4 regions of the Pseudomonas sp. KK18 genome follow, and region 2 is predicted to be linked to each of the others. Evidence: riboswitches for the same ligand, from Rfam matches in the RefSeq annotation. Region 2 holds a riboswitch; each other region holds the start of a gene.
The links. A riboswitch is a leader RNA that binds a small molecule or an ion and turns the genes downstream of it on or off. The one in region 2 is predicted to bind cobalamin.
Positions count from the first base shown of each region.

Region 1 (2,193 bases), 1.2 Mb from region 2:
TGGCGCTGGATGTGCAGGCGTGGAAGCTGGTGCGAATTACCTTGTCGGCCAAGGCGCTGGATGTGAACCATCCGGGCAATGGCTACGAGGTGTTCTACCTGGCGCGGCCCGGGGTGTGAATGCCGGTAGCCGCCGATTCGTCGGCGGCTACCTGTACCGTCAGGAGTTGAGACGCGCCTGAGGCTGGCTCAGCTTGCGCTCGGCCACGGCGCCGAACACCAGGCCCAGGGTGGTCCACAGCACCAGTTGAATCCCCAGGGAGGCCACGCGGAATTTCCACAGCAACACTGCCGAGAACTGTTCCGGCACTTCGTTGATGGTCGGGAACAAGCTGCCGGCCACCGACACGATCACGATATACAGCGCCACACCGAGGATCGCGCCTGCCCATAGGCCACGGCTGGCAATCAGCTTGCGCGCCGCGTTGATCGCAATCACCGCAGCCGCCACCGACACCAGCAGCATCAGGAAGAACAGCTTGGTGCGTTGCGCGATGGTGGCCGGGTCGCCCACCGATGGCGGGTTGGCCGGATACTTCAGCCCCGGCACCACGATGATCGTCACAAACGCCGCCAATGCCAGCAGCGCTGCCAAGCCACGGGGGCCGACCTTGCCGATGCGGCCCAGGGAGTAGGCGAACACCAGGGCGAAAATGCCACCCAGGGAGACGCTGTACACCACCACGCCGGTGAACAGGCCGAAGGTACTTTGTACTTCGCGGCTCACCAGTTCCTCTTCCGGCGCGTCGCCGTGCATCTGTGCCATCTGATCTTCGAAGGCGATGGCCTTGTCGATCTGCGGCTCACCAAAAGTCTTGGCGAAGCCGAAGGCCAGGATGCCGGCGAGCAGGCCCACCAGCATCCCGCGAACGAGTAAATGTCCTGTCATGTCGTCACGCTCCAATCAATGGCAGGGGAAACCCAGCAGGTGGCGACCGTCATGCACAAACTCATGCACGTACATGCCTTTGAACACGGCCGTCGCGCCTTGCTCGGCGCCGACGAAGTAAATCGCGAGCAACAGCAGCAGGCCGCCGAAGATCGCCCAGGGCAGGATTTCGCCCAGGGGAATGGACGGTATTGAAACGTCGGAGCCAGTTGCAGCGGTATAAGCCATGAGAACCTCCAGGGATGACGCGTCCCGAAATGGATAGCGAGTTGGCTGAAACAGGGTCTGGCTTACGGCTAAAAGGCCGAATACAGTGGCGCGACCGCGCCGGCATTGAACCGGCTTCCTGTTGCAGAATAGTTGAAACATGTTGAAACAACTTCGCAAGTCTACGCTGACTGCACCTTAAAACCAGAGCGATTTGTCATGCAGGCCACCCGTTTGACCCTTGTTGCCCACGCCAGCACCCGTGCCCAGAAACAGGCACGCTTTGCGCTGGATGAGTCGGTGGAGATGGACTGGCAGCAGGCGGCGCTTTCCCAGGGGCAACGCTTCAAGCGTGCACCCCGGGTGCTGTGCGGCCCGGAGGCGCGGACCCGGCAGACGGCGGCGCTGTTTGCCGACGATGCTTTGGTTGAAACAGCCCTGCGCGATTGTGATTTTGGCCGCTGGCAAGGGTTGGCGATCGAGGAGGTTCAGCAGGCCGAACCCGAAGCGCTTCAGGCCTGGTTGACCGACAGCACCTCGGCGCCCCACGGCGGCGAGTCGGTAGTGCAACTGTGTGAGCGGATAGGACAGTGGTTGCAGTCCCTCGAGCAATCCCCGGGGCATGTCGTGGCGGTGACGCATCCATTTGTGATCCGCGCAGCGCTGCTGCATGTCATGCAATGCCCACCCGCCATGTTCAACCTGATCGACGTGGAACCGCTGTCATCCACCGAGTTGCGATTCAATGGGCGTTGGCGCCTGCGCCTGGAAACTCACGCCTGACGTCCCGAACATGGCAAAATCCGTTCCCCGCACCGAGACCACCCATGAAGACTTTCCCATGAAACGCATCCTGATCATCGGCATTGGCGCCGGCAACCCTGACTACATCACGATGCAGGCGGTCAAGGCGCTAAACCGCACCGACGTGTTTTTCCTGATGGACAAGGGCCAGAGCAAGGACAAGCTGATCGACCTGCGCCGGGAAATCTGCGAGACCTACATCACCGATCACGCCTACCGCTTTGTCGAGGCCGATTGCCCCGAGCGGGTGCGCGGTGATATCGACTACACCACCGCCGTGAAGGACCTGAACCG
Region 1 covers NZ_CP146605.1:4,227,154-4,229,346, reverse strand. Annotated here, with positions in the region: gene V6607_RS19120 (DUF4865 family protein) at 1-119, shown strand, start outside; gene V6607_RS19115 (CbtA family protein) at 160-888, opposite strand; gene V6607_RS19110 (CbtB domain-containing protein) at 904-1,116, opposite strand; cobalamin riboswitch at 1,148-1,287, opposite strand; gene V6607_RS19105 (histidine phosphatase family protein) at 1,315-1,878, shown strand; gene cobF (precorrin-6A synthase (deacetylating)) at 1,937-2,193, shown strand, end outside.
Region 1: linked by a shared signal. The riboswitch ahead of V6607_RS19110 (CbtB domain-containing protein) and the one ahead of V6607_RS13525 (TonB-dependent receptor) in region 2 are both predicted to bind cobalamin.

Region 2 (2,193 bases):
CCGCCTTCGATATTGTTGATGCGGGTATAGCGCGTGTCCCAATCGTTGATATGCCCTTTGACGAAGTAGCTCAGGCGCTCGTTGAGGGTTTGCTCGAAGGTGGCCGTGGCGATTTGTTGTACGCGGTCGTTGGTGGTCTTGTGGTTGTCCACCGGCCGGGCGAAATCGAGGTTGGCGTCGGCGTACTGGTAAAACAGCTCAAGGCGCGTGTCATCGCCAAACGACTGGATCGCCTTGGTGCCGAAGGTGGTGACTTCGTAGGAGCGTTTCTTGTCGCTTACGTTTTTCATGTCGCGGTTGCGAAACGGCTGGTAGCCCTCGGAGACGTTGCGGCTGACGTAGGCCAGCAAGCCGAGGTCGCCAAAACCGTTGTTGAAGATCTTCTCGACCCGGGCATCGCCGGTGGTGCCGCCGAAGGTGTCTGCGCCCAGGTTCACCTCGCCGGACGCCTCGCGGGTTTGCGGGCTGCGGGTAACGATGTTGATCACCCCCGACACCGCCTGGGTGCCGAACAGCAGGCTCTGGCCACCCTTGAGCACTTCGATGCGCTCGATGGCGTTGGCGGGCAGGGTGTCCAGGTACAGGCCGCCGTACAGGCGGTTGTTCAGGCGCACGCCGTCCAGCAGGATCAGCGTGTCGTCGTTGCGCCCACCCAGCAGGGAATAAGTGCCGTAGTCGAACGGGCCATTCTTGGGTGCCACGTACAGGCCGGGGATGAACATCTGCATCACGCGCGACACATCGGCGGCGGGGCCGGCGCGTTCGATCTGTTCGCGGGTGACGATCTCGACCTTGCTGCCGTACTGGGCCATGTCGGCCACGGTGGTGGATTCCACCGACGGTGCGGAAATGATCTGCTGCTTGAGCTCAAGGGGAGGGTCGTCGGCCAGCAGCAGGGGGCTGAACAGGCAGCCGAGCAGCAGGCTGAGCACGGAAGTATTGTAAGGTCGAATCATAGTCTTCTCGGAAAAGTATCTTTCGCGAAAAGCACGCACGAGTAGGCACCGAGCACACGCCAATACCGGCCCATGCCCGCCCACCGCAGGATTTTGCCAAACAGAATTCCAGGCCGGTCTCCGGGCTCACGCGTATGGACACCTTCACCTTCCCATGGCGCGCAGGCCACAGTGGTGTGTCGAAGGGGTCACGCGTCTACCGTTGCGGGGGCAGCACCGGACTGGCTCGAAAAGAGCGGCACCGGTTTCCCGTTTCACCCCATGCACGGCGGCATGAGGCACCTGAAACAGGCCGGCATCTGAACATTCGAAAGACCGTTCGTCAACTTGGCGGGGACTTTTCTGGTGGCTGCATGGGAAGCGACTGACGGATATTGCCAGAAAATTCCCACAGGAGTACAAATGTACTCCATGACGAATCTAACGCCCCGCCGTACCGCCATCCTGACCTTTATCCGCGACCGTATCGCGCAGCAAGGCCAGTCCCCCAGCCTCGCCGAGATCGCCGAGGCGTTCGGCTTTGCCTCCCGCAGCGTGGCGCGCAAGCATGTGCTGGCGCTGACCGAGGGCGGCTTTATCGAGGTCAACCCCAACCAGGCGCGCGGCATCCGCCTGCTCAATCAACCGGCGCGGCCGGAGCTGCTGGATATTCCGGTGCTCGGCCGGGTGGCCGCCGGTTTGCCCATTGGCGCCGATGCCGAAGTGCACAACCGTCTATTGCTCGACCCGGGCATGTTCGCGAAAACCCCGGATTACCTGCTGCGGGTGCAGGGCGATTCGATGATCGAAGACGGCATCCTCGATGGCGACCTGGTAGGCGTACGCCGCAGTGCCGAGGCCTTGAACGGGCAGATCGTGGTAGCGCGCCTGGACGGTGAAGTCACCATCAAACGTTTCGAACACGTGGGCGAGCGCGTGCGCCTGCTGGCGCGCAACCCCGCCTATCAACCCATCGTGGTGCGGCCCGATCAGGACCTGGCCATCGAAGGGGTGTTCTGCGGCCTGGTGAGGCAAGGCTGATGGGCGCCGTCGTTGCACTGGACTCGCTGTTCAATGGCGGCCGGGTCTGGAAAGGCCGGCCCGCCGCGCCGCCGGCCAGCTTCCATCCCACCGGGCTTGCGGCCCTGGATGCGGTGCTGCCCAGCGGTGGCTGGCCGGAAGCGGCGTTGAGCGAAATCCTGATGGCCAAGGAGGGCGTGGGCGAGTTGCAGTTGGTGTGGCCGACCCTGGCACGGTT
Region 2 covers NZ_CP146605.1:2,977,250-2,979,442, forward strand. Annotated here, with positions in the region: gene V6607_RS13525 (TonB-dependent receptor) at 1-956, opposite strand, end outside; cobalamin riboswitch at 1,050-1,257, opposite strand; gene lexA (transcriptional repressor LexA) at 1,359-1,976, shown strand; gene imuA (translesion DNA synthesis-associated protein ImuA) at 1,976-2,193, shown strand, end outside.

Region 3 (2,193 bases), 1.1 Mb from region 2:
GGCGAAGGTGCCGGACTGTTGGTGATCGAGGAACTGGAGCATGCATTGGCTCGTGGGGCGACGCCTATCGCAGAGCTGGTGGGCTACGGCACCAGCGCCGACGCCTATCACATGACCTCGGGCCCGGAAGATGGCTCGGGTGCACGCAGGGCAATGGAATTGGCGATCGCGCAGGCCGGAATCAGCGCCGCACAGATCCAGCACTTGAACGCCCATGCCACGTCGACCCCCGTAGGCGACAACGGCGAACTGGCAGCGATCAATACGCTGTTCGGAGCCGATTCCAGTGTGGCTATCAGCGCAACGAAGTCGGCGACTGGCCACTTACTGGGCGCAGCGGGCGGGATCGAGGCGATCTTCACCGTGCTCGCCCTGCGCGACCAGATTGCCCCGGCGACCCTCAATCTGGACAACCCGGCCCCCGCTGCCGAAGGACTGGATATGGTCCGAGGCCAAGCCCGGTCGTTGCCGATTGAATACGCGATTTCCAATGGGTTTGGATTCGGCGGCGTGAATGCCAGCGTGCTGTTCAAACGCTGGCAATAACCCGGCGATTTGACGCCCATCGCCCGCCCATGCTCTCCTACACATCTTGTTTCGGGTGCCCTTCACAGGGTGAAACGGGAAACCGGTGAGTCATGTTCCTTTACTCAAGGGCGTGACGAGTCCGGTGCTGCCCCCGCAACGGTAAGCGAGTGAAGCATCAAAACCACTGTGCCTCTACGGCATGGGAAGGTGATGCTTTCAAGGCCCAGGCCCCTCGCAAGCCCGGAGACCGGCCCGAAAAAATCAGATAACAAACCCGCGGTGGGCGGGCGCTGTTCAGAACCCTGCGTGCCTGGCTCGCGGGGTTTTCATGCGCTCGTGTCACCCTGAAACCCTGAAGGGACGCGCCATGTCGATCATCAGCAGCACCGCCTCTACCGCCAGCACCACCGCCACCCTGAGCCAACGCCTGACTGCCGCCATCAGCGCGTCGATCCTCGGCGCGTGCCTGGTGTATTTCGCCGGTTTCTCGCACATCGAAGCGGTGCACAACGCCGCCCACGATACCCGCCACAGCGCTGCGTTCCCTTGCCACTGAGACCTGCCGACATGATCAAGCGTATTGCTCAAACCGCAGGTTTCACCGGCCTCCTGGCCGCCTTGCTGCTGACCTTGCTGCAAAGCTTCTGGGTTGCCCCGCTGATCCTGCAGGCGGAGACCTTCGAAAACGCCCCGGCCGCGACCGAAGTGCATGAACATGCCGAAGCCACGGCCCACACCCACGACGCTGAAGCCTGGGAGCCGGAAGATGGCTGGCAGCGTGTGCTGTCGACTACGGGCGGTAACCTGGTGGTCGCCGTAGGTTTTGCCCTGATGCTTGCGGGTCTGTACACCTTGCGTGCACCGACCCGTACGGCCCAAGGCCTGCTATGGGGCCTGGCCGGTTACGCCACCTTTGTGTTGGCGCCGACCCTGGGCTTGCCGCCTGAATTGCCGGGGACTGCGGCGGCAGACCTGGCGCAACGGCAAATCTGGTGGATCGGCACTGCCGCCTCTACCGCGGCCGGTATCGCGCTGATCGTGTTCGGTCGTAACTGGCTGCTGAAAATCCTGGGCGTGGCGATCCTGGCTGTGCCCCATGTGATTGGCGCACCACAGCCGGAAGTCCACTCGATGCTGGCGCCGGAGGCTCTGGAAGCTCAATTCAAGATCGCCTCGCAGTTGACCAACGTTGCCTTCTGGCTGGCGCTGGGCTTGATCAGTGCCTGGCTGTTTCGCCGTAACCGTGATGGTCAGTATTCGGCATGATCCTGGCGGTTGGCCTGGGGTGTCAGCGGGGTTGTTCTGTCGACATCCTGCGTGAACTGTTCAACGCCGCCCTCGCCGAGGGTGGCATTGAGCGTCAGCGCATCACTGCGTTGGCCAGTCTTGATCGCAAGCGGGATGAGCCGGGGTTGCTGGCACTGGCTCAGGTTCTGGATTTGCCGTTGGTATTTTTCAGTGCGGAGCAATTGGCGCCCTATGAAGATCGACTGAGCCATAAGTCCGAGACGGTTTTTGCTCATACCGGCTGCTACGGCATTGCTGAAAGTGCCGCCCTGGCCCTGGCAGAACAGCTGTCTCAAAGCCCTGCCACCCTGCTGATCACCCGCGAAAAAACCGCCCAGGCCACCTTTGCATTGGCTTGCGCCGGCTGAATTCCCGATA
Region 3 covers NZ_CP146605.1:4,070,792-4,072,984, forward strand. Annotated here, with positions in the region: gene fabF (beta-ketoacyl-ACP synthase II) at 1-546, shown strand, start outside; cobalamin riboswitch at 583-799, shown strand; gene V6607_RS18435 (CbtB-domain containing protein) at 896-1,084, shown strand; gene V6607_RS18440 (CbtA family protein) at 1,096-1,794, shown strand; gene V6607_RS18445 (cobalamin biosynthesis protein) at 1,791-2,183, shown strand.
Region 3: linked by a shared signal. The riboswitch ahead of V6607_RS18435 (CbtB-domain containing protein) and the one ahead of V6607_RS13525 (TonB-dependent receptor) in region 2 are both predicted to bind cobalamin.

Region 4 (2,193 bases), 1.1 Mb from region 2:
TCAAAGCCGGCTTCAGGGTCCTGGATGCGGTCCAACACTTGGCCGCCGATGCTGATTGCCAGGTCGCCGATCAATGCCTCGGGTAGCCTGCGAATCCCGGATTCACCGGCCAGCAGGCGCTTCCAGGTCTGTTCCACGCCGGTTGCCAGCGGTGTCACTGCACCCATGCCGGTCACAACAATTCGCTTACTCATGATCGCTTAGCTCCGCAAATTTCAGGTTGGTAGCAATGCATGGACGAAACTATCATTATGAAAGTAACATCCGATAGCTGAAATTTCCGTAGCCGCCCCACAGAGGAACTGCAATGCAACGTAAGTCGCTGGTGAATGCCGAATGCCCGGTAGCCCGTGGAGTGGAACGGGTAGGCGAGTGGTGGAGCATCCTGATCATGCGCGACGCGCTGCAAGGTTTGCGGCGTTTTGACGAGTTTTCCCAGAGCCTGGGAATCGCTCCGAATATGCTCACCCGCCGGCTCAACAGCCTGGTGGAAGCGGGGCTGCTGGAACGCCGGCAATACAGCGAGCGGCCGCCCCGTTTCGAGTACGTGCCGACGCCGGTCGGCGAGGATTTCCGGGTGGTGATCATGGCGTTCGTCGGTTGGGGCAACCGCCATTTCGCCAACGAAGGTGAAAGCCTGCAATTGGTTGACCGGGAAACCCGGCGCCCGGTGGAAGTGGCGGTGGTGGACGCCGACGGTGTGCGCGTGTCCGTCGAGCAATGCAGCGTCCAGGCCGGGCCGGCGGCGAGCGAAGGCATGCTGGAGCGCCTGGCGCTGCTTAGTGCCAAACGCTCGGACATTGACCCGTCCCCGCGCACTGCGTAGCCTTGCACCTTCGAGGTTCTTCGGCCCAGGCCGAAGCTAAGAAGGGAACGCGGTCAATGCCGCGGCTGCCCCCGCAACTGTAAAGGGTTTATCTGACTGCCACGCCACTGCCTGAACAAGGCGGGAAGGCGCAGCCAGCGCCGGCCTCACCGCCGGCAAGCCCCAAGCCAGGAGACCTGCCTCGCAACCGATTTTCTACTTCAACCGGGCGGGGTGATCCGGTGGCGAATTCTGCTTCTGCGCACCCGCGCAGGGCCACTCGTCCCGTATGCCCGCCCCAAAGGGCATCCGATGAAAACACTGGCCAAACTCCCCGTCACCATCGTTACCGGCTTCCTCGGCTCGGGCAAGACCACCTTGCTGCGCCACATGCTGGATAACGCCCAGGGGCGCCGCATCGCGGTGATCGTCAACGAGTTCGGCGAGCTGGGCATTGACGGTGAAATCCTCAAGCAATGCTCCATCGGCTGTACCGAAGAAGAGGCGAACGGCCGCGTCTACGAATTGGCCAATGGCTGCCTGTGCTGCACGGTCCAGGAAGAGTTCTTCCCGGTGATGCGCGAACTGGTGGCCCGTCGCGGCGACCTCGACCATATCCTCATCGAAACCTCGGGCCTGGCCCTGCCAAAACCCTTGGTCCAGGCGTTCCAGTGGCCGGAAATCCGCAGCGCCTGCACCGTTGACGCCGTGATCACCGTGGTCGACAGCCCGGCCGTGGCCGCCGGCACGTTCGCCGCCTTCCCGGACCAGGTTGACGCCCAGCGCAAGCTCGACCCGAACCTGGACCACGAATCCCCCCTGCACGAGCTGTTCGCTGACCAACTGGCCAGCGCCGACCTGGTGATCCTCAACAAGTCCGACCTGATCAGCCCTGAAGACCTGGCCCGTGTGCGCCTGGAAGTGGCAGAAGAACTGCCGCCGGCGGTAAAAATCATCGAAGCCAGCAGCGGTCGCCTGCCGCTGGACGTATTGATCGGCCTGGGCGCGGGCTCGGAAGAACACATCGATGGCCGCCACAGCCATCACGATCATCACCACGAAGGTGAAGACGACCACGACCACGATGCCTTCGACTCCATCTCCATCGAACTGCCCCAGGCCGACGAAAGCCTGCTGCTGGACGCCCTGACCCAACTGGTGGTCAAGCACGGCATCCTGCGGGTCAAGGGCTTCGCGGCGATCCCGAACAAACCGATGCGCCTGCTGATCCAGGGCGTGGGCACGCGTTTCGACAAGCACTTCGACCGCGCCTGGCGCGCCGATGAGCCGCGCGCCACGCACCTGGTGCTGATCGGCCAGGAACTCGACGCCGCCTTGCTCGAAGCGCAACTGCGCGCTGCCCTCAGCGTTTAAACCATGCATCTGCT
Region 4 covers NZ_CP146605.1:4,068,070-4,070,262, reverse strand. Annotated here, with positions in the region: gene fabF (beta-ketoacyl-ACP synthase II) at 1-194, opposite strand, end outside; gene V6607_RS18425 (helix-turn-helix domain-containing protein) at 308-826, shown strand; cobalamin riboswitch at 823-1,025, shown strand; gene cobW (cobalamin biosynthesis protein CobW) at 1,118-2,179, shown strand; gene cobN (cobaltochelatase subunit CobN) at 2,183-2,193, shown strand, end outside.
Region 4: linked by a shared signal. The riboswitch ahead of cobW (cobalamin biosynthesis protein CobW) and the one ahead of V6607_RS13525 (TonB-dependent receptor) in region 2 are both predicted to bind cobalamin.